DNA from 2 places in the Streptomyces akebiae genome. Region 1 is predicted to be linked to the other one. Evidence: predicted binding sites of a transcription regulator. Region 1 holds the regulator's gene; the other holds the start of a gene.
What was found. Region 1 encodes HspR, which represses chaperone genes until heat shock. Its sites were predicted from a motif close to TTGAGNNNNNNNNNCTCAA; they were not measured.
Positions count from the first base shown of each region.

Region 1 (11,795 bases):
CGGCGAGGCCGGCGCCGGTGACGCCAAGGCCGACGATGACGTCGTCGACGCCGAGATCGTCGACGAGGACCGTAAGGACGGTGCCGCGTGACGGAGGAGACCCCGGGCTTCGACGAGCAGCAGCCGCAGTCGGCTCAGCCGCAGCAGCCTGATGTCCCCTCCGGCTCCGAGGACGCCGAGTCGAAGGCCGCCCCCCAGGAGGGGGCGGCCCCGGCCGGGGACGCGGCAGCGACGGCCCAGGTGGCCGGTCTGACGGCGCAGCTGGACCAGGTGCGTACGGCGCTCGGTGAGCGCACGGCGGACCTCCAGCGCCTCCAGGCCGAGTACCAGAACTACCGTCGACGGGTCGAGCGCGACCGGATCACGGTCAAGGAGATCGCCATCGCGAACCTCCTGACCGAACTCCTGCCCGTGCTCGACGACATCGGCCGGGCGCGGGAGCACGGCGAACTCGTCGGCGGCTTCAAGTCCGTCGCCGAGTCCCTCGAGACCGTCGCCGCGAAGATGGGCCTTCAGCAGTTCGGCAAGGAGGGCGAGCCCTTCGACCCGACGATCCACGAGGCCCTGATGCACAGCTACGCGCCCGACGTCACCGAGACGACGTGCGTGGCGATTCTCCAGCCGGGGTATCGCATCGGCGAGCGCACCATCCGCCCCGCGCGGGTGGCCGTGGCCGAGCCCCAGCCGGGGGCGCAGCCCGCCAAGGCCGAGGGCTCCGAGGAGCAGGCGGCGGGTGCCTCCGGTGCCGACGACAAGGAGAGCGGTGGCCCGGACGAGGGCTGACGCCGACGGCGTCGTACACGGCGAGGTGCGCGGCGGCGTGCACGGTGAGCGGAAGGAGGGACGTCGAGGATGAGTACCAAGGACTTCATCGAGAAGGACTACTACAAGGTCCTCGGCGTCCCCAAGGACGCCACCGAGGCCGAGATCAAGAAGGCGTACCGCAAACTCGCCCGCGAGTTCCACCCGGACGCCAACAAGGGGAACACCAAGGCCGAGGAGCGCTTCAAGGAGATCTCCGAGGCCAACGACATCCTCGGTGACCCCAAGAAGCGCAAGGAGTACGACGAGGCCCGCGCCCTCTTCGGCAACGGTGGCTTCCGCCCCGGACCCGGCGCCGGCGGCGGCTCGTTCAACTTCGACCTGGGCGACCTCTTCGGAGGCGGCGCCCAGGGCGGTGGCCAGGCGGGCGGCTTCGGCGGGGGCATCGGCGATGTCTTCGGCGGCCTGTTCAACCGGGGCAGCTCCGGCACCACGCGGGTGCAGCCCCGGCGCGGCCAGGACATCGAGTCCGAGGTCACGTTGAGCTTCACCGAGGCCATCGAGGGCGCGACCGTCCCGCTCAGGATGTCCTCGCAGTCGCCCTGCAAGGCCTGTTCGGGCACCGGCGACGCCAACGGCACACCCCGGGTGTGCCCGACGTGCGTCGGCACCGGCCAGGTCGCGCGGGGCTCCGGCGGCGGCTTCTCCCTGACGGACCCCTGCCCGGACTGCAAGGGCCGCGGTCTGATCGCCGAGCACCCCTGCGACATCTGCAAGGGCTCCGGCCGCGCCAAGTCCTCCCGCACCATGCAGGTCCGGATCCCGGCGGGCGTCTCCGACGGCCAGCGGATCCGGCTGCGCGGCAAGGGCGCCCCCGGCGAGCGGGGCGGCCCGGCGGGCGACCTGTACGTCGTCGTGCACGTCGACCCGCACCCGGTGTTCGGCCGCAAGGACGACAACCTCACGGTGACCGTCCCGGTGACGTACCCCGAGGCGGCGCTCGGCGGAGAGGTCCGGGTCCCGACCCTGGGCGGACCGCCGGTCACCCTGAAACTGCCTCCGGGCACCCCCAACGGCCGTACGATGCGGGCCCGGGGCAAGGGCGCCTTCCGCAAGGACGGCACCCGTGGGGACCTGTTGATCACCGTCGAGGTGAGTGTCCCGAAGGACCTGTCGGGGAAGGCTCGTGACGCGCTGGAGGCGTATCGCGAGGCGACCGCGGGTGAGGACCCGCGAGCGGAGCTGTTCCAGGCCGCGAAGGGAGCATGAATGTGATGGACGGCCGCCGTAGGAACCCTTATGAGCTGACGGAAGAGACACCGGTGTACGTCATCTCGGTGGCCGCCCAGCTCTCCGGTCTGCACCCGCAGACCCTGCGCCAGTACGACCGTCTCGGCCTGGTCTCCCCGGACCGCACCGCCGGGCGCGGCCGTCGCTACTCGGCCCGTGACATCGAACTGCTGCGCACCGTCCAGCAGTTGTCGCAGGACGAGGGCATCAACCTGGCCGGCATCAAGCGCATCATCGAACTGGAGAACCAGGTCGCCGCGCTCCAGTCGCGGGTGGCCGAGATGGAGGCGGCCCTCGACGGTGCCGCCGCGGCCATGCGCCAGCGCGAGGCCGCCGTCCACGCGTCGTACCGGCGCGATCTGGTGCCCTACCAGGAAGTGCAGCAGAGCAGCGCGTTGGTGGTGTGGCGGCCGAAGGGGCGACAGGCGTCCGACTGACGGTTCGTCAAGTACGGTCAGGGGCCCGGAGGTTCAGGTGAACCTCCGGGCCCCTGCTGTGACGTCTGGGTGGGATCGCTGTGGTCCTTGGGGCCTTGGGGCGTGCGAGGGGACCTCGCGTGCTCAGGGGGCCAGGGCCACCCAGGCGTCGCCGGGGGGCGATTCGGTGCCGTCGGCGTGGAGGGCGGTCACCCAGTAGAAGTGGGTGGTGCCGGCGGCGGCCGTGGTGTCGGTGTACGACGTGCCGGTGACCGGGTCGGCGGTCAGGGGCTCGTAGGCGGCTGTGGCCGGGTTCCACCGGTACACCCGGTAACCGGTGATGTCCGTCCCGTTGTACGAGCTGGACAGCTCCCAGGTGAGGTCGACCGCGGCCGCGCCGTCGGCGGCCCGTGCGTTCACGCTGACCAGCCAGTCCGCGGGGGTCTCCACGGTGGGCCGCAGGTCGAGCTCGGTGACGGTCGTGGACACCATCTTGTCGGCCGACGTGTAGTTGGAGTTGCCCGAGGTGTCCACCGCGTCCACGAAGTACGTGTGGTGCTCGCCGTCCTGGAGGTTCGCCGCGTCGACGAGCCGGCTGGTGCCCGCCTCGACCGTGCCCACATGCGTGTACCCGGTCCCGTCGTCCACCGTGCTGACCCGGAACACGTTGTACTCGGCGAGGTCGGCGACCGGGCTGTCGTCCCAGTCCAGGACCGTGCCGTACTCGGTGGCGGTGGCCGTGAACCCGGTGACGAGCGGCGGGGCGGTGCCGTCGCCGTAGCCGTGGGAGATGGTCTGCGAGGGGGCCGACTCCCGGCCGAGCGCGTCGACGGTCGTCACCCAGTACACGTAGAACCCGTCGTCGGGGCTCGGCACGACCGTGGTGTCGGTGCAGGTGTAGCTGTACTTGGTGCCGTAGGCGGTGTCGGCGAGCTTCGGTTCGCAGGGCACCACCTGGGAGTCGACGACGTCGAAGGTCCCGGTCGCCTCGTCGAAGCGGCGCTCCTCGCGGTGGACCCGGAACTCGGTCGGCGCGTACGGCGACACGTCCCAGCGCAGATCGACGCCGCCGCCGTCCTCCGGCCGGTTCTCCGTCTTCCAGAAGTAAGGCACCGCGAGCGGCCTGGCGATCGACACCACCGACGAGTACGCGGTGTTGCCCGCCGCGTCCGACACCGCGACCTTGTAGTACGAGGTCTCCCCGTACGGGGCGGTGGCATCGGTCGCCGAGTTGCCCCAGGGGCCCTTGACCTCCTCGAACGGCCCGTCGGGCGAGGCGGCCCTCAGCAGCCGGTTCGTCTCGGCCCCCTCGGACATCCACCAGAGGGACACCCCGTCGAGGGAGGACTCACCGCTGACCTTCAGATCCCGGACGGTCGGCGGGATCCGGTCCACCGTGGTGACCAACTGATCGGCCGTACCCGCCGACCCATTGCCCGCCCTGTCGTAGGCGCGGACCTCGTAGTAGTACGCCGCGCCCGACTTCGGCAGCCCGGTATCGGTGTACGAGGTGGAGGTGGTCGTCGCGAGCGGCGTGCTGCCGAACGAAGCGCCCTTGAGCCGCCGGTAGACCTTGTACCCGGCGAGGTCCATCTCCTTGTTCTTCGCCCAGGTCAGCTTGGCCCGGCCCGTCTCCGAGTCGTACGACACCGAAGTCCCGGTCGGGACAAGGGGCTTGACCGTGTCGACGGTGGCGGAGGTGCGGGGCGTGTACGTGAACTTGACCTTGGCGGAGCCGGTCCAGTTGACGTAGTCGACGCGGAGGGTGTGCTTGCCGGAGGGGATGGTGAGGTTGAGGGTCTTGGAGACGGTCGTGGTGCCGTTCTTCCAGAGGTCGATCTTGCGGGCGCCGGTGGTGCCGGGGTCGAGGTAGACGCGGATGCCGTCGAGGCCGGTGGCGGAGAGGGTGAAGGGGCCGCCGGAGCCGAAGTCGCGGGTCACGGTCCAGCGGACGCCGAAGTTGTTGGACGGCAGGCCGGTGGCGGGAGCGCCGGTCCCCCAGTTCTGGTCGATCGCGCTGTCGCAGTCCGTCTTCTTCGGGGTGCCGGAGAAGGTGGTGTTCGCGAAGAACTGCCGCTTGAAGACGGGGGAGGTGCACGTGACGGCGGCGGACGCGGGCGCGGAGGCCGCGGTGAGCAGCCCACCAGCGGTGGCGAGCACGACAGCGGTCGCGCCGGCCGTACGTCTGACTGGGGTTTTCGGGATCACTTGGGTCCTTCTGCGCCGGTGCCTGGGTGGGATGCCTGGTGCCTGTTCGTCAGCGGTCAGGGACCTACCGCCGACGAACAGACAGCTGAGGTGGGGGATTGGTTGTACGGGGCCGTGGGGCGCGTGTGTCGGTCGAGGTCCGGGCCCCAGGCGCCCAGGTATCGGGCCGCCTCCTCGTAGGGAGCGCGCGTTACGCGTCCGGTGCGCCGACCGGTTCCGTCAAGGTGACGTACGAGAACTCCTCGCCTGTGCCGAAGCGGGAGTTGCCATGGATGTCCACGGCGATGACCGCCCAGCGGACGGTCTCGCCGCGAGAGCCGTACAACTCCTGGACGTGACTCAGGGGTTCATCGGGGTCCGTCCATCCCGCGTGCACCGAGTTCCACAGCTCGTACTGCCAGGTGCCGTCGACGAGTTGGCCCCGGTAGACGTCATAGTGGTCCACCTCGTCCGCCTCGGGGTTGCTTCGCCATGTCAGCTCGACATCCTGACCGACGATGGCCCCGGTCAGGCCGGTGACGGCCGCCGGGGCGAGGCCGGCCGTGGGAGCCACGGCCGTGGCCGATGCCGAGGCGGCGGACTCGTTCTCGGCGAAGTCGACCGCGGTCACCGTGTAGGTGTACGTAAGGCCGTGTCGAACGCCGGAGTCCACGAACGACGTCTGCGTGGAACGCACCGTGTCCACGAGCTTGTTGCCGCGGTAGATCCGGTAGTGCGACAGATCCTGGGCGATCGGAGTCTTCGGAGCCTGCCAGGTCAACCCGATGCCGGCCGCCGGTTTCGTCGTCGCGGTCAGACCGGTGGGCGCGGAAGGGGCGTGATCACCCCGCGAGACGTGGGTGCCCGCGGACTTCGCTGACTTGTTGCCGGCCTCGTCGACCGCGGTGACCCAGTAGCTGTAGTCGAGGTTCTCCTTCACCGTGGTGTCGAGCCAGGAGGTGGACGTCACCTTCGCCACCTGGACCACGGGGTTGTCGCCGCCGTCGTCGTCCCAGCGCCGGTGGACGAGGTGGTACGCCGCGCCCGGCACGGCGTTCCACGCCAGCGTGACCCCCGGCTGCCCATCGGTCGCCTCGACATGGGAGGGAACGGGGGGCGGGGTCCGGTCGACCGTCGTGACCGACCGGTCCGCGCTGCCGGCCGACTCGTTGCCGGCCTTGTCGTAGGCGCGGACCTCGTACACGTACGTCTCACCGGTCTTCGCCAGAGTGGCGTCGGTGTACGCAGAGGAGCCGGCTGCCGTATCGGTCAGTCTCTTCCAGCTGTCACTGGTCGCGGGGCGACGAAGGACCCGGTATCCGGCCAGGTCCATCTCCTTGTTCCTGGACCAGGCGATCTTGGCTTTGCCGGTGGCCTTGTCGTACGCCACGGTCGGGGCGGTCGGCGTCAGCGGGGCGACCTTGTCGATGGTGGCGGAGGTGCGGGGTGTGTAGGTGAAGTTGACCTTGGCGGAGCCGGTCCAGTTGACGTAGTCGACGCGGAGGGTGTGCTTGCCGGAGGGGATGGTGAGGTTGAGGGTCTTGGAGACGGTCGTGGTGCCGTTCTTCCAGAGGTCGATCTTGCGGGCGCCGGTGGTGCCGGGGTCGAGGTAGACGCGGATGCCGTCGAGGCCGGTGGCGGAGAGGGTGAAGGGGCCGCCGGAGCCGAAGTCGCGGGTCACGGTCCAGCGGACGCCGAAGTTGTTGGACGGCAGGCCGGTGGCGGGTGCGCCGGTGCCCCAGTTCTCGCTGATCTCCGCGTCGCAGTCCGTCTTCTTCGGCGTACCGGAGAAGGTGGTGTTCGCGAAGAGCTGCCGCTTGAAGGTGGGGGAGGCACAGGTGACGGCCGCGTTCGCGGACGTGGCGGTCACCGCGAGCAGGCCGCCTACGGCGGCGAACACGACTACGCCCGCCACTGCCGCCGTCGAGCGTCTGACTGAGGTCATGGGGTCCTTCAGGGGATGCCGATCGTCGTCGGCAGGGGACACCGCCGACGACGATCAGACGATTGGGGTGGGGGGATGGTTGTACGGGGTGGGTGAGACGGGGGAGGAAGGAGGGGCGCGAAGGGGGTGGTGAGAGCCAGGGCTTGTTGAGCGAATCGTTGCTGCGTCACCAGTTCGAGTGAAGTGGAGCCGTTTTCGCAGGTGAGCCACGGTGGCCGCCTAGCGTGGCGGCGTTGCTTGTGGGTTGAGCACGCCAAGCCCACACTTGAGAGGAGGTGCCACACCATGACCGCGCTGATGCATGAGAGGCCGGAGGCCATGCCTGAGATCAGGACCGATCCCGAGCCGGTCTCGTCCCTTTCCGAACTGGACGAAGTCGTGTGGCAGGCATGGAAGGCCATCGAACTCCCCGAGGGCTACCGAGCCGAGATCATCGAGGGAGCCATCGAGTTGTCGCCCACCGGCCGTCACTCGCACAGTCAGACGGTGAACCTCTTCCGGGACGACCTGGCCGATCACCTGAGGGGTGGTGACTTCGTCGCGAGACAGGACGGGAACATCATCCACGAAGGCCGCGTGTGGGTACCGGATCTGTTCGTTGTGCCGCGGGACAGCGAACGGTACGTGACCGCTGACGGCCTGGGCATTGTTGCCTCAGCCGTTCGGCTCATCGTCGAGGTCGTCTCTCCCGGCAAGCACAATCAGGACCGCGACCGGATCAGGAAGCGCCGTGAGTACGCTCGCGCGGGAATTCCGGTGTACGTCACCATCGATGACTACGACGGCGGGGGCGCTGTCACGCTCTTCACCAGACCGAGCCCCGAGAAGGCGGACTGGGAGGACATCCACCGTGTCCCCTACGGCACGGAGGTCGTCATCCCGGAAGGGCCGGCCAAGGGCTTCGTCATCGGCGAGGCGATCACGGGGCCGAAGCGGGACTGAATTCCGGCCCGCTCCGGTGACGTCCTCGGGGCCCCGGTCAGTCGCCCACGCCGAGCCCTGGGCCGGGGCGCTCGTGGCCGGGCGGCAGCTGCCGGGGCTGCTGGGTGGTGGGGCGGGGCACGCCGGATGTGCCGCGTGGACGCATGCCGACTTCCCAGAGGGGGATGTCGGGTGCGGCTCGGTCGGCGGTGGGTGTGGTGGGCTGCGGCGGGGTGGCGCTCGCGGGGCCTCCGGCCGGTGTTTCCGGCTCCGTCTTCGTGGCCGTTTTCGGGGCCGCGCCGAAGCAGTTGTCGATGCGGGCCTTGCCGGGGCTCAGGTCGGCGGTGAGGGCGTCCATCAGCGGTGACGATGGCAGGACGTCGAGTACCGTGCGGGCGTCCGCACCGCCCCGCTCTGCCTGGGTCAGCCAGGCCCGCAGCTCGCCCGCGTGGGGCAGGCCCTCGTCCTCCAACTCCCGCAACCGGTCACCGATCAGCCGCACGGCCTCGCTGCGGCTCTCCACGGCGTGGTCCCCGCGTGGCATGCCGGGGACGACTTCGGGGGTCAGACCGGTGGCGATGCTCGGGACGCCGTCGCAGGCCACCCACAGCGGGGGGTGGGGCATCCTTGCCGTCCACCGCCGGTCGCTGGATCTCGGCGAGGAGTTCGCCGTCGCGGCCGAGCCGCAGGCGGGCGTGGCCGTTCACCACGTCTCCCCTGGTGGCGAGCTGGTCCTCCCAGATCCGTACGGCCTCGACGGGCAGGCGGGGCCCGGGGTGCTCGACCGTGGTGTGCGGCCTCGCCAACATCGACAGGCACAGCACCCGGCCCGGCGGCACCGACTCCGGGGAGTGACCCGCCGAACTGTTCGCTATGCGGGGGACGCGGGCGTCTCAGGAGAGGGCGGCAGGGTGTCGGTGACGAACCAGCCCCGCTGAGGTACCGCGTCCACCCAGCCTTCGTCGGCCAGCAGGCCGAGCCCTCGCCGCACGGTCGTCCGGGCGATCCCGTACCGCTGCACGAGCTGGGCTTCGCTGGGCAGCATCCGCCCGGGCTGCCAGTCACCGCGCTGAATCTGAGCGCGGAGGATCCCTGCCAGCTGCCGGTATGGGGTCAGTGGCGCGCCGTGGTCGATGTTGCCGTCAGGGCTCACGCGGTTGGCGCTTCCCCGGAAGCAGGCGGCAACTGGTCGGCCACGAAGGTCCCCAGCCCTACTTCGCCTCGCGTCCAGCCCTGCTCCCGGACGTGCCGCATGGCCTTCGCCGCAGTCGCGTTCACCACACCGAACTCCTGCGCGATCTCCAGAGTGGACGGCACCCGGCTTCCCGGTGGGTAGGTGCCGTCCTCGATGCGCCGGATGATCTCCGCTGCGATCTGCCGCCACAGCGGGCGCGTACGGTCAAGATCCATGAATCTAGCGTGGGTGACCATGGCTTTCCGTGCATCCGTGGTTATCTGCGGTTATCCACGGGTATGGTGGACGCCGAACGTACAGCGGCCCCGACGGGAAGCGGCTACTTCCGTGTCGGGGAGGGTCGATGGGCTGCCGTTGGTCCGGCCGTACGTCGTCCTCTGGGAGTGCGAGCGGGACGAACTCGATCGGCGGCGGCTTCAGCGGGCGCGTCGTCGGGCGGCGGTTCTGGCGACGCTGGGGCAGGACTACTGCCCGTGGGAGGCGGCCGTATGAGCGGGGCGCGGCTGCGCAGGCTCGGTGTGGATCCGGTGACCGGCCGGGAGGCCCTCGCGGACACGTGCCCCGGTGGCCTCCTCGAAGCACTGGCCGACGTGCACGCGTTGAAGGCCGCCGCCGTGCTGGTGACGGTGGTGGGTGCCGTGCTGGAGGCGGGAAGGGCCTCGGACGCCGAACTCGCCGCCTTCGTACCGGCGTTGTGCGGGGCGCTCGAAGAATGCGTCCGCATCATGACCGCGGACGCGGACAGGGAGTGACGGCGAAAGGGAGTCCGGCCGCAGGGCCGTGACGCCGGTGGGTGGTCAGGGCTCCTCCCTGGCCACCCCCTGCTTGCGGTGACGTATCTGTCGTGACGGACCGACAGCTCAGCTCAGCTCCGCCAGCCTCTCCTCGATGGGCCCGGCCGAACGCAGGCGAATGGCCTCTTCGTACAGCTTCCGTTCGTCCTTGTGGTCCAGCCACGGATAGCGGACACGCCAGCGGTCGACGACGTACTGCAGCAGGTCGAACCGGCCTGCGGCAGCGATCGTGGCGGCGGCGACCAGGCTCTGTCTCGTCGAGAGCTGCGTCTCAGCCGCGTCCTGGTAATTGCGCTGCCGCACCGCAATCCCTCCGGCGGCGGGTACCGCCGCTGGTTCAGAAGGTGCAGACGGCCCTGTGCGCCCATCCGGTCGGCGACCACTGCCGCCGCCGACGGCGTGGCGCTCTGGAAAAGCCGGACGAACGTCTCGTCGAACTCCTCCTCGCCTTTCGTCACTGAGAGCCACCCGACTGCTGACCGGGCCAGTTCGGCGGCGGACCCGGGGCCCAGCTGCCCGGAGACTGGGGCGGCTGGACCGGGGGCATCCACTGGGCCTGTGGGGCAGCCGGAGCGTACGGCTGTTGAGGTGCCCCGGTGTACGGCTGTTGGGGCGCCACCGGGGTCTGTACGGGGGCGTAAGGCTGCTGCGGAGCGACATACGCCTGATCGGCGGTGATGGCGGGAGCGGGGATGTACTGCGGCGGTGTGTCGAAGCGGGGCAGCGGCTGCGTGCTCACCCGGTCCAGGAGGACGACGTTGGGGTTGCAGTCGCCGGCGTGCACCTGGACGGCGCCGCCGGGCTGCCGTTCCACCACCAGCAGGTTGAACTCGGCGAGCGACTGGAGCTGTGTGGGTTCGAGGGCGTACTCGTAGACGCGCTGCCGCCCGGTCGCCAGGCTCGTGCTGTCGCTGTCGCCGGTCGTGTGGGTGGTGGACTCGTTCGTGGTGTGGGTGACGCTCGTGGAGGTGCCGGTCGTCTCGCTGTAGCTGCCGCCGGAGTTGGTGGAGTCCGACGTCGAGAGCGGGTTGAACCAGCCCTGGTAGGTCGTGGAACTGCTGCTGCCCCAGTTCCGGCCGTACGTCTCCGAGTGGCTGGTGGTGGTGCCGCGGCTGACGGAGGAGCCGATCGTCTTGGCGACGGAGGTGTTGACGGTCCGGCCCTCGGTGTCCGTCAGCGAGTGCAGGACGAAGGAGTGGTGGCGGCCCAGGAAGTCGGCGGCGACCGTGGCTTCCTGGTGGTTGCCGAGCCGCATGAAGGCGACCGTTCCGCCGCCGATGAGCTCCTCGCCGGCGTCCCGCAGATGCGAGTGCACGAACGTGAGTTGGGCGCCCCGACGCTCACACACCTGGGCCAGTTGTTCGAGGTGACGACGTTGGAGGCCCTGCTCGCCCAGCATCACCACGACGCACGGGGCCTCCTCCTGGAACGAGGAGAGCCGCCGCATCACGCTCTGCAGGGCGAGGTCGGCCAGCAGCTCCGCGCTCGCCGAACCCGCGCCGAAGTCCAGTGCGACGCACGTCAGATAGCCGGGCCCACGCCCCTCACGGGCCGTTCCCAGCTGCTCCAGTGGGTGCACGAAGGACGCCAGCCGGATGAGGCTGTCCCGCAGCTGGTCCTTGTTCTTGTCGCTGAACAGATCGTCCGCGATGCGGTTGCGCTCCTCCCTGCTGAGCGCCTTGGCGTCGTCGGCCTCACCCACCAGGACGCGCAGCCCGGCACCGAGCCGTGCCAGGGACACGTCCTCGCCCAGCGCGCCGCACAGTTGGGTGAGGATCCGGGTGTAGACGGCACGATCGGCCCGGGCCGACTCGGGGCTGTCCCCGTGGATGGCCTCGACCAGGGCCTGCACCAGTTCGTGCGGCGCGAGCCCGCTCACGATGCCGCTCTCCGCCATACGGCTGGGCAGCAGCTGCACGTCCACGGGCACGCCGCCCGCCTCGGCGAGCACGGACAGCTCACGGCACACCAGGGCCTGGGTCAGGTCCAGCACGATCAGCGGCCGCTGGCGCAGCGTCGAAGCGCCGAAGACCGTGAGGAAGCCCTCGCGACCGCGCTGGCTGCCGCCGAAGACGTCCAGCCGCCGGGTGCCCGCTCCGAAGGGCAGCGCGCCCCAGGCGTCCAGGCCGGCGATCCACTGCGTCTGCTGGGCCTCGTGGAGTGTCCAGCGTTGGTGCCACGCCTGCCAGTCGTTCTGGAAACGTTCCTCCAGCGCCTTCGCCTGGGCGGTGCGGGCACGGGTGGCGGCGGTGTACCGCAACGAGGCGTAGAGGGCGCGCACCACC
Region 1 covers NZ_CP080647.1:4,666,767-4,678,561, reverse strand. Annotated here, with positions in the region: gene dnaK (molecular chaperone DnaK) at 1-91, shown strand, start outside; gene grpE (nucleotide exchange factor GrpE) at 88-783, shown strand; gene dnaJ (molecular chaperone DnaJ) at 853-2,031, shown strand; gene K1J60_RS20065 (heat shock protein transcriptional repressor HspR) at 2,037-2,489, shown strand; gene K1J60_RS20060 (PA14 domain-containing protein) at 2,613-4,676, opposite strand; gene K1J60_RS20055 (fibronectin type III domain-containing protein) at 4,867-6,600, opposite strand; gene K1J60_RS20050 (Uma2 family endonuclease) at 6,886-7,542, shown strand; gene K1J60_RS20045 (hypothetical protein) at 7,580-8,146, opposite strand; gene K1J60_RS45930 (hypothetical protein) at 8,242-8,376, shown strand; gene K1J60_RS20040 (GntR family transcriptional regulator) at 8,393-8,674, opposite strand; gene K1J60_RS20035 (GntR family transcriptional regulator) at 8,671-8,931, opposite strand; gene K1J60_RS20030 (hypothetical protein) at 9,205-9,468, shown strand; gene K1J60_RS20025 (hypothetical protein) at 9,577-9,813, opposite strand; gene K1J60_RS20020 (hypothetical protein) at 9,965-11,795, opposite strand, start outside.

Region 2 (11,795 bases), 1.3 Mb from region 1:
CCGCGAGGGTCATCCGGGCCACGAGGTCCTCCACCCGTTCGTCGACGGGGCGGCTCGGGTCGCGGTACGGGGCTGTGGACATCCGGGGTTCCTTGGACGAGACGGAGGCCGGGTTCGGGACGGTGGCCGGGTACAGGACGGTTGCCGGGTTCGGGACGGTGGTACGAAGCGGTGGCCGGGCCAGGGGCTCTCCTGGGGGACGAGGGCGGCGGCGTCGCCGCTCAGGCCCGTTCAGGGAAGCAGCAAAACCGAGTGGGTACTAGGTTTTGGACAAGTGGCCACTCTCACGCGGCACATGGCTTGAAAGAAAGGGTGATTGACTCGTGTAACCGTCGGTCAGCGAAGGCCTGCGAGGTCGCGCGGCGGGGCTGGCGCGGCGGGGCTAGGGTGGCGGCCATGGTGCGGAACCGGAGGTCGGAGGGGTCCGACAGCTCCGCGGCGCGCAAGCCGGAGGGGTCCGACAGCTCCGCGGCGCGTCAGCCGGAGGGCTCCGGCGTGCGGGGCACGTACGCCGTCGGGGACGAGCGGCGGCTGTGCATTCTCGACGCCGCCGTCGAGCACTTCGCCCAGCGGGGCTTCCACGCCTCCTCGCTGGCCCGGATCGCCGCCGACGTCGGCATCACCCAAGGCGGGCTGCTGCATCACTTCCCCAGCAAGGAGGACCTTCTCGTCCAGGTCCTCCAACGCATGGACGCGAGCGACCGGGAGCGGTTCTTCTCGCGGGAGTTCGAGTCGGCGGCCCAGATGTTCACGGCTCTCGTGCGACTCGCCGAGTACAACAGCGCGCGGCTGGGCCGCACCCGGATGTTCAACGTCCTCGCCGCCGAGGCCGGCGACCCCGGGCATCCCGCCCACGCGTACTTCGTCGAGCGGTACGCCGACGTCGTGGGCACCCTGTCCGGAGTGCTGCGGCGTGGCGTGGACAGCGGTGAACTGCGGGCCGACACGGATGTCGTGGCCGTCGCGCAGGAGCTCGCCGCGGTGATGGACGGGCTGCAGATCCAGTGGGTGCTGGATCCGAAGGGGTTCGACATGGCGGGCCGGTTCCGGGCGTATGTGGAGCGGGTGAGGAGGGAGATCGGCGCCGAGGGCTCGTAGCGGAGGGCTGGTGCGGAGGGGCGGTACCGGTGGAGTGGGAGCGGGGGCTCGTGGAAGCCCGAGTGCTGTCGGCCTGCTGTGCATCGCCCTTCGGGTGGCCGGGGTCACAGACAGGGGCGTGCCGGGGCGTCGAGGGTGAGGTGAAACGGAAGGAGACCCTCACTTTGGATGCCGCCGAGACTGTGGAGACCGCGGGGCCCGTCCTCGACGGCATCCCGCGGCAGCCGGGTACGACACCCGGGCGGGCGGCGGCGGAGGCCGCGGATGCCGGGGCGTGCGCGGAGGAGACCGAGGCGCGCGCCGGGCGTACATCCTCCCCGCACCGGCGCCTCCCGTTCCCGCGCCCCTGGCGACTGCTCCCCACCCCCGTCGGCACGCCCTTCGCCTTCTTCTACGCCACCGTCCTCGTGATGACCTCGCTCGTCGCCGAGTACGCCGACCCGGCCCTGGTGCACGCTCTGCATCAGGGCTCCAGTACGGATGTGGCGCATCTGGTCCGCACCCCGGTGCCGGTTCTGCTCACGAGCGCGCTGTGGGTCGCGGGCGGGGTCGGTTCCCTGTACGCCCTCGCCTTCCTGCTGGTACTGACCGCGCTGGAACGCCGGATCGGCGGGTGGCGCACGGCCGGTGTCTTCCTGCTGGGCCATGTCCTCGCCACTCTGGCGACGGAGGTCCCGGTGGGCTTCGCCGTCCTGGCCGGTCACCTCCCCGGCAGTTCCCTCCACCGCCTCGACTACGGCATCAGCTTCGGCGTGGCCGCGAGCGCCGGTGCGCTGGCGGGCCTGCTGCCACCCTGGCTGCGGTGGCCGCTCCTGCTGGGCTTCGGCGGGATGCTGGTGGACGACCTGATCGCGTTCACGGACCCGATGACCAACTGGGGGCATCTGCTGTCCCTGGCCATCGGGGTGGCGACGTGGCCGGTGGTGCGGGAGTGGCGCCGCCCGTCAGGGGGAGCCGGTGAACTTCACGCTCGTCAGCGGGGCCGTCACCGTCCAGCCCAGTGATGCGTACAGGGCCCGGCCGTCCGGTGTGCCGGCCAGTACTCCTGTTTCCGCGCCCTGTGCGATGGCGGCTTGGGCGAGGGTGCGCATGACGAGGGTGCCGAGGCCGCGGCGGCGGTGAGCCGGGGACGTCTCTATCCGGTCGGCGACCGCCGTCGCGCCGGTCGGGGCGATCTGGCCGCGGGCCGCCAGGGAACCGTCCGGCGCCGCGACCATCACCCGGGTCACGCCACCGCGCGACCATGTGCGCAGCCGGTAGCCGTCGGGCAGGGGCGCCGGGGTCTCGCGGGGCCTCAGTCGTACGGTCATCAGGAAGCCGGGGTCGGGGTCGATCCACCAGCCCTCGCCGAGCCAGGGGCCCACCGTGGCCGCGTCCGCGAAGACCTTGAGCCAGGTGCCGGCGCCGGTGACGGAGTCCGCGACCTTGCGGACCGTCTCCTCGTCCACCTCGCCGTTCGTCGCCGAGAAGACGTGGCGGGTGACGTGGTGGGCCATGCCCATGTCGATGGTGAAGCCCCAGGGCTCGACCACCGGGGGTGCCGCGCCTCGGGAGACGACCCATCCGTCGACCCATGCCCGCACTGTTCCGTCCACCGCGACCACCGTGTTTGTTGTAATGGGTGAGATTGGAGGCAGGGTATTACGTGAGGAGGGTGGTGGTGTATCCGAGAAGCCGTGCATCGTCTTGATCGCCGCCGGGGCCGGTTGATTGGCTGACCGACATGACTGACCTCGGACCCGTCGCCTGGCCGCCTGTCCCGATCCGGACCGAGAGGCTCGTGCTCCGCGGGTCCGAGGCCCGGGACCGTGCGGTGTTCATCGAGCTGCACGCTTCGCCGGAGGTGCACACCTATCTCGGCGGGCCCCGGCCGCGTGACGAGTTGGAGCGTGAGATGCCCGCGGTGCCCGGGCGGTGGCCGGGGAGTTTCGTCGTCGAGCTCGACGGGGCGATGATCGGCCGGATCCTGCTCCGGAGGGCGCCGGAGCATCGTCGCCCGGCTGCCGAGGGGAAGGTTGATCTCGGGTACCTGTTCCTGCCTCGGGTGTGGGGATGCGGGTATGCCGCCGAGGCGTGTGCGGCGGCACTCGGCTGGGTCGGCGGCCTCCTTCCCGGTGAGCCGGTGGTGCTCGCCACCCAGACCGCCAACGTCGGCTCGATGCGCCTCGCGGCCAAGTTGGGGTTCACCGAGGTGGAGCGGTTCCAGGCCTGGGGTGCCGAGCAGTGGCTCGGTGTGCGGTCCCCGGTCGCGCCCTCCGATTGACGGCCGGTGATCGCCCACAGCGAACGGTCGCCCTCTCGGGGAACATTCCTCGGCTCACGTGCATTGAGTCCGCATAGCTCAACTTGACTGCCGAGGGAGAGATCATGGCATCGACGTCCGCACCGCTCACCCTGCCCGTACTGCCGCTCGACGAGGAGGTCGTGCTGCCGGGAATGGTGGTGCCGTTGGACCTCAATGACACCGACGTACGGGCCGCGGTGGAGGCCGCGCAGGCCGCGGCGCGGGCGGTGCCCGGGAAGCCGAAGGTGCTGCTGGTGCCGAGGATCGACGGGGCGTACGCGAGCACGGGCGTGCTCGGGACCGTCGAGCAGGTCGGACGGTTGGCCGACGGGGACCCGGGAGCGCTCATCCGCGCCATAGGGCGGGTGCGGATCGGGGCCGGGACCACCGGGCCCGGCGCCGCCCTCTGGGTGGAGGGGACCCGCCTCGACGAGAGCGTGCCGGAGCCGCTGCCCGGTCAGGTCGTCGAACTCGTCAAGGAGTACAAGGCACTTGCCACCAGCTGGCTGCGCAAGCGCGGCGCCTGGCAGGTCGTGGACCGGGTACAGGCCATCGACGACGTCTCCGCACTCGCCGACAACTCCGGCTACTCGCCCTTCCTCACCGTCGAGCAGAAGATCCAGCTCCTGGAGACCGCCGACCCCGTCGCCCGGCTGAAGCTCGCCACCCAGCTGCTGCGCGACCACCTCGCCGAGCAGGACGTCGCCGAGACCATCGCCAAGGACGTCCAGGAAGGCGTCGACAAGCAGCAGCGCGAGTTCCTGCTGCGGCGTCAGCTCGAAGCCGTCCGCAAGGAACTGCGCGAGCTCAACGGCGAGAAGGACGGCGAGGAGTCCGACGACTACCGGGCGCGCGTGGAGGCCGCCGACCTGCCGGAGGCGGTGCGGGAGGCCGCGCTCAAGGAGGTCGACAAGCTGGAGCGGTCCAGCGACCAGTCGCCCGAGGGCGGATGGATCCGCACCTGGCTCGACACCGTCCTGGAACTCCCGTGGAACGAGCGGACCGAGGACGCGTACGACATCCAGGGGGCGAAGGGTGTCCTCGACGCCGAGCACGCCGGGCTGGAGGACGTCAAGGAGCGCATCACCGAGTACCTCGCGGTGCGCAAGCGGCGGGCCGAGCGCGGGCTCGGCGTCGTCGGCGGGCGGCGCGGCGGTGCCGTGCTCGCGCTCGTCGGGCCGCCCGGTGTCGGCAAGACCAGCCTCGGCGAGTCCGTGGCGCACGCCATGGGGCGGAAGTTCGTCCGGGTCGCGCTCGGCGGTGTGCGCGACGAGGCCGAGATCCGCGGGCACCGGCGTACGTACGTGGGCGCGCTGCCCGGCCGTATCGTCCGTGCCATCAAGGAGGCCGGTTCGATGAACCCGGTCGTCCTGCTCGACGAGATCGACAAGGTGGGCTCGGACTTCCGGGGCGACCCGGCGGCGGCGCTGCTCGAAGTCCTCGACCCCGCGCAGAACCACACCTTCCGGGACCACTACCTGGAGGTCGAGCTGGACCTGAGCGACGTCGTCTTCCTCGCCACGGCCAACGTGCTGGAGGCGATCCCCGAGGCACTGCTCGACCGGATGGAGCTCGTCCGGCTCGACGGGTACACGGAGGACGAGAAGGTCGTCATCGCCCGGGACCACCTGCTGCCCCGGCAGCTGGAGCGGGCCGGGCTGGACGCCGACGAGGTCGTGCTCGACGAGAGCGCGCTGCGCAAGCTCGCCGGTGAGTACACGCGCGAGGCGGGCGTACGGAACCTGGAGCGGTCCGTGGCGCGGCTGCTGCGCAAGGTCGCGGCCCAGCACGAACTGGGCCGGCGGGAGCTGCCGTTCACCGTCACCGACGAGGATCTGCGCGCGCTCATCGGGCGCCCGCACCATGTGCCCGAGTCGGCCCAGGACCCGGCGGAGCGGCGTACGGCGGTGCCGGGTGTCGCGACCGGGCTCGCGGTCACCGGCGCGGGCGGCGACGTGCTCTTCGTCGAGGCGTCGCTGGCCGACCCGGAGACGGGCGCGGCGGGGCTGACCCTCACCGGCCAGCTCGGCGACGTGATGAAGGAGTCCGCGCAGATCGCGCTCTCCTTCCTGCGCTCGCACGGCGCGGAGCTGGAGCTGCCCGTCGCCGACCTGAAGGACCGGGGCGTGCACATCCACTTCCCGGCGGGCGCGGTCCCCAAGGACGGCCCCAGCGCCGGCATCACCATGACGACGGCCCTCGCCTCGCTGCTGTCCGGGCGGCTGGTCCGTACGGACGTGGCGATGACGGGTGAGGTCTCGCTGACCGGGCGGGTGCTGCCCATCGGTGGCGTGAAGCAGAAGCTGCTCGCCGCACACCGGGCCGGTGTCACCACCGTCATCATTCCGAAGCGGAACGAGGCCGACCTCGACGACGTGCCCGCCGAGGTCCTGGACAAGCTCGACGTCCACGCGGTCACCGATGTCCGTCAGGTCCTGGAACTGGCCCTGGCCCCGGCGGCGGTGGAGGTGCCCGTGGCCGCGTGAGCGCCGGGGCGACACCCGCAGCCGACCCGGACCGTTCCCTGAGCGGACGGTGACCGCCCGCGCGGCGGTCACCGTCCGCTCCCGCCTGCGAAATACTGAACGGCGCTGCCCGCGAAGCGGAGTCGGCGAGAACCTTCAGGAACCCGGAATCGGAAAGCAGGAGCGCTGACGTGCACGACGAGGGCGGAAACGGCGACGGAGGCGGCGACGGCGGTGTCGGGGCCGGCGGCGGTGTCGCGACCGGCATGCCGGCGGCCGGCATGGACCAGGCGTTCCTGGCACTGGAGCGAGAACTGACGGTCCTGCTGCGGCGCGCCCGTGCCAAGTCCGGGGAGATGGCCCGGGCCGTCCACCCCGACCTGGAGTCCGCCGCCTACGGTCTCCTCGCCCGCCTCGACGAGGCCGGTCGCCTGCGCGCCACCGAACTCGCCGCCTACATCGGCGTCGGCAAGGCCACCATGTCCCGTCAGCTCCGCGCCCTGGAACACCTCGGCCTCATCGCCCGCGAGCCCGACCCCGCCGACGGGCGTGCCTGGCTCGTCCATCTCACGGAGGAGGGCCGGGCCCGCTTCCGTGCGGTCCGGGACGCCCGCCGGGTCGCCTACGTGCGGCAACTCGCCGGCTGGGACCGGGACGAGGTGGCCGAGCTCGCGCGTCTGCTGCACCAGCTGAACCGCGGTGTGGAGAGCTGAGCGGCCGAAGCGCCACTCGTGGGCGGGGGGCCCGTCACCCGGAGGAGTCGCTCACCACTCCACGAACACCACGCTCGCGTCGTCGTGCGTCTTGGCGCGGCCCAGGAACTCCCGCTCCACATCGGTGGCTTCCAGCTCCCGCACCCGCTGCACCAGCCCCCGTGCCCCCGTCTTGCGGACGAGGGTGAGGCAGTCCGCCCAGTCGCCCTCGCGGAACGTCTCCACCCAACGGCCCGCCCCGTCCGTCAACGCGGCCAGTGCGCGGACCTCCTCGCGGGGGACGGTTCCCGTCACCGCCCGCGCGGCCACGGCCGGATCGGCGGCCGCCGTCCAGAACCCGCCCTCCTTGTTCCGCACCGTCGAGTCGGCGATCGCGGCCGTCGCCAACGAGGCCCGGGGCAGCCGGGAGAGCCGGTCGTCCAGCACGGCCGTCACCGCGCCGTCCGGCCGCTCGAACAGCAGGGCCGAGTCCGACAACACCAGGTACTCCACGGCCGCTTGCGACCAGCGGGCGAGGACCACCGTGGCCTGTGGGGTTCGCGGGTGAGAAAGGTCACAGGTTTGGGCGTGGGCCCGGGCGGTACGAGAAATGGCCTGTGAGAGCACGTCGGGCAACGGCGAATCCCGCTCCGAAACGGACAGTTCGGTCAGGGTGCCGCCGAGGCGGGAAGTGAACCATGCGACCGAATGTCGACAGCCGTAGCCGTCGGGCGGCGGGGTCACGCCGTCGAGGAGGACGAGGGCGCCGCCCTGTCCCCCCGCGGGCAGGGCCACCGACGCGAAGTCCTCGTTGGGGCGACGGGGATCGCCGGGTTCCGAGACGAGTTCCGTGCGCATTCGGCCAGTCTGCACGAGCCCGCCACAAGATCCGTGAAAGGCCGACAACGGTCGCCGTACGACCCGGACCCTCCAGGCGGGCCGCCGGGTTTGGCATGGAATGATCGTGAGCGGTGAAGCGCGGCGGCGAATACTGTCAAAGCGCGTCGCCGACGTCCAACCGGCCCGCTGCGGGGGGCATCGGCACGAGCCGGGGGAACTTGCCCGCCAACTCCTCGGGGATGTTCACTCCTTCGGGTGGCGGGACCGATGATGCGGGACCACTGCCCACCGGCACTGGGAGGGTCGGGAGCCGTACCGGGGGGACGGCCAGATTTGACGAGTTGACGGATCGTCACCCGGGCTAATGGGTACACGAGTCAGGAATGCGAGCACCGGTGCAGAAGACGCGGCCTCGGCGCGCAGGCAAGCAGGCAGCCTCGAAGGCCTCGGCGGCCTCCCCGAACCAGCAGGGGACGGCACAGTCCGGGGCCCCGGCCGTCGGCACCGGGCGGAAGGCGCACGTACGCAACCGGCTCATCGTCGCCGTGGCCGTCGTGGCCGCCGCCATAGCGGGCGCCGGGGCACCTTCGATCCTCGCCGCCTCGGAGCAACTGCACGAGACCCAGAGCCTCGTCACGCTCGCCGAGCAGACCCAGGAGGCACTCACCCTCGCGCACGCGCTCGCGGACGAGCGGGACGAGGTCACCGCGTACATCGCCGCCGGGCGCCCCAAGTCGGCCGCGCCCAGCGAACAGCGCAGTGACCGGGTCGACACCCAGGCCGAGGAGCTGAGCGCCGACACCGACACCTCCGCCGCTCTGCGCGAGGACATCGCCTCCATCGCCGGCGTGCGGGAATCGGCGCTCTCCGGGAAGAGCACCGCTCTGGAGGCGCACACGGCGTACACCGCCGTCGTCACCGAGCTCCACGCCCTCGCCGAGGAACTGGCCGCCGAGCTGCCGCCACGCGCGGGCGGCGGCGCCTACGCCCTCGCCGAACTCGACACAGCAGTCCAGCAGGCCGCCGCCGCCCGGGGGCTGCTCGTCGCCGCGCTCAGCGTCCCGACGACCACTCAGACGGTCATCGACCCCACCACCGGACTGCCCACCACCACGACCGGCGCCTCGGCCGCCGACGAGAAGCAGCGCGACGCCCTCACCGCCGTCGCCCAGCAGGCCCGCGTCCGTTCCGACGCCGCCCTCGCCCACTTCCGCGAGACCGCGCCCGCCGCCGGACGCTCCTCCTACGACGCCACGGTCACCGGCCCCGAGGCCGACGCCGCCGACGAGTACCTGGCGGACCTCACCGACCAGCCCACGCTCTCCGGCAGCGAGGCGGGCACCAGCGCGGAGAAGGTCGGCGCGGCCCTCTCCGCCCGCGTGGACCTGATGCGCGGCGCCGAGTCCTCCCTCTACGACCGGCGCACCAAGGACCTCGCCCAGCTGCGCGACGAGGACGTCACCGCGCTGGAGATCAGGGTCGCCGTCCTCGGCGCCCTGATGCTGCTGGCCGTCGGTGTGGCCACCGGCATGGCCCGTTCCCTCACCCGCCCGCTCGCGGTGCTGCGCATCGGCTCCGCCCGGGTCGCCGGCGACCCGGCGAACGAGGAACCGGTCAAGTTCACCGGCCGCAACGACGAGTTCGCCCAGGTCGTGCGCTCGGTCAACGCGCTCCACGCGCATGCCCTCGCCCTGCACGAGCGGCTCGCGCCCCTGGAGGGCGACCGCAAGCACCTCATCGGCCAGCGCCAGACCATGGCCGACGACCGCGACCGGCTGCGCGCCGAACTCGCCGAGGCGACGGCCCATCTGACGAAGGTCCAGCACAGCGTCCACGCCACGTTCGTGAACCTCGCGCTGCGCACCCTCGGCCTCGTCGAGCGGCAGCTCGCCGTCATCGAGTCCATGGAGGAGCGCGAGCAGGACCCCGACCGGCTCGCCACCCTCTTCAAGCTCGACCACTTCGCGACCGTCATGCGCCGCCACAGCGAGAACCTCCTCGTGCTGGCCGGTCACGAGCACGTTCAGCACCACGCCGGGCCCGTCCCGCTCGTCGACGTCGTCCGCGCCGCGGTCAGCGAGATCGAGCGGTACGAACGCGTCCGCATCGCCGCGCTGCCGCCGGGCGCGCACGTCGCCGGGTTCGCCGCCGACGACCTCAGCCACCTCCTCGCGGAACTCCTGGAGAACGGCACGTCGTTCTCGCCGCCGGAGATGTCCGTCGAGGTCACCGGCTGGCTGATGGAGAACGGCGAGATCACCCTCTCCGTGCAGGACGGCGGTATCGGGGTCGCCCCCGAGCGGCTCGCCCGGCTCAACTCCCGCCTCACCGACTTCGACCCCGAGGCGCCCTACGAGCAGGAGGACGGCGAGGGCCTCGGCCTCGGCCTGTACGTCGTGGCCCGCCTTGCCCACCGGCTCGGCCTGCCCGTCCGGCTCCAGCCGCACGGCTCGGGCGGCACCGCCGCGGTCGTCGTCCTGCCCAAGGCGCTGCTGGCCCCCACGCCCGCCGTGCCCGTGGGAACACCGGTCTCCGTCACGCCCCAGTTCTCGCTGCCGGGCGCCGACGCCGAGGCCAACTCGAACGTCCTGCCCGGCCGATCCGTCGCCGTACGCGAGCCCGCGGGCGACGGCGACCCGCTCATCGAGGCGGCCGAGCGGGCACTTCAGGCGAGGGAGGCCGTGGGGACGGCCGCCGACGCCGCAGAGGCCGCCGGGAGCGTCGTACCGGAAGACGACGAACCCGAGGCCGCATCCGGCCCCGACACCGAGGCCGCATCCGGCCCCGACACCGAGGCCGCATCCGGCCCCGACACCGGGGCCGGAGCCGGACCCGCGTCCGGGGCCGAGTCCGTGTCCGAGACGACGATGGAGCTCTTCGCTCCGGTGACCCCGGGGAAGGGCGCCGACGAGGAGAGCGACGAGGGCTTCGCCGCTCACGACACCGACACCGACACCGACACCGACGGGGACGCCCCCTACCCGGGCGAATCCGACACCCATGAGCGGGCCGCCGACGAGGGGAACACGGCGGGCGCGACCGAGGTGTCACGGGCCGGCACGGAGGGGCCACGGGGTGAACCGACCCCGCGCCTCACCGACAAGGGCCTGCCCAAGCGGACGCCCAGGATCACCGCGCCGGCACCCACGACCCCCCGGCCACGGGTGGGCGGCGTGAACGCCGAGGAACTGCGCCGTCGGCTCGGCGGGTTCCACCAGGGGGCCAGGGAGGGGCGGCGCGACGTCGAGGCGGAGATCGCCGAGCAGTCGGGTGAGACACGGATGCCCGTGCCCCATGAGTACCGGACAGAGGCAGTTGACACCACGGGGGGCACTTCCGAGGAGGAAAGCAGTTGACCGCGCCCATTACCTTCGGACTGAGCAGTGAAGCCCGCAACCTGCACTGGCTCCTGACCAACCTGGTGGAGGAGGTGCCGGGGCTGCTGTCGGTCGCGGTGGTCTCCTCCGACGGCCTGCTCCTGCTCTCCTCCGACCCCGGCAGAAACGCCGAGGCCCGCGAGGCCCGGGAAGAGCGGCCGCAGGGCCCGCGGGGCTCCGCCGCCGACCTGGCCACCATCGTCTCCGGCATCGGCAGCCTCACCATCGGCGCCGCCAAACTGATGGAGTTCGGCGGCGTCAAGCAGACGATGGTCGCGATGGCCGAGGGCAGCCTCTTCGTGATGTCCATCAGCGACGGCTCGCTGCTCGGGGTGCACGGCTCCCCGGACTGCGACATGAGCGTGGTGGCCTACCACATGGCGCTCTTCGTCGGCCGCGCCGGCCATGTCCTCACCCCGGAACTCCGCAGCGAACTGCGCAAGTCCCTGGAGGCCGAGTCCCAGCGGGAGACCGAGGCGGCCGGGAGCCGTCGATGAGCGGCCCGAGGAAGAGCAGGCCGCGCGCCCCCGAGTCCGGCCCGGTGAAGAGGACGGCCGTGCCGCACGGGGCGGCGGGCGCGAAGGGCTCCAAGGGCGCGAACAGGCTGCCCGTGCGTGGCGGCGACCGCAAACCCGCCCGCGTACGCCCTTACTCGCTCACCGGGGGCCGCACCCGCTTCGGCCACGTCCTGCTCGTGGAGACGTTCGTCGCCGTACTCGAAGCCCCGGCGGAGCGGCCGAAGTTGGCGAATGGTTCACTCAACACCAAGGTGATGCCCGAGATGCGGGCCATCGTCGAACTCTGCCGCCGTATGCGGACGGTGGCGGAGATCGCCGCGCTGCTGAAGATGCCGCTCGGTGTGGTCCGCGTCCTCCTCAGCGATCTCGCGGACCAGGGAAAGATCCGTGTGTACGGAACAGGTCACGGACCGGGACAGCCGGACCGCGCTCTGCTGGAAAGGGTGCTGAGTGGACTCCGCCGTCTCTGACGCCGCCTCGGCCGGCGTCAACCCCGACGCCCCGGCCGGCGTCACCCCGGG
Region 2 covers NZ_CP080647.1:3,370,102-3,381,896, reverse strand. Annotated here, with positions in the region: gene K1J60_RS14385 (glycoside hydrolase family 3 protein) at 1-82, opposite strand, end outside; gene K1J60_RS14380 (TetR/AcrR family transcriptional regulator) at 397-1,098, shown strand; gene K1J60_RS14375 (rhomboid-like protein) at 1,263-2,102, shown strand; gene K1J60_RS14370 (GNAT family N-acetyltransferase) at 2,043-2,693, opposite strand; gene K1J60_RS14365 (GNAT family N-acetyltransferase) at 2,822-3,361, shown strand; gene lon (endopeptidase La) at 3,466-5,868, shown strand; gene K1J60_RS14355 (MarR family winged helix-turn-helix transcriptional regulator) at 6,039-6,560, shown strand; gene K1J60_RS14350 (protein phosphatase 2C domain-containing protein) at 6,612-7,397, opposite strand; gene K1J60_RS14345 (sensor histidine kinase) at 7,763-10,735, shown strand; gene K1J60_RS14340 (roadblock/LC7 domain-containing protein) at 10,732-11,253, shown strand; gene K1J60_RS14335 (DUF742 domain-containing protein) at 11,250-11,744, shown strand.
Region 2: lon (endopeptidase La) is a predicted target of HspR. The motif match lies at 3,425-3,443, and genes of this name have one in related genera.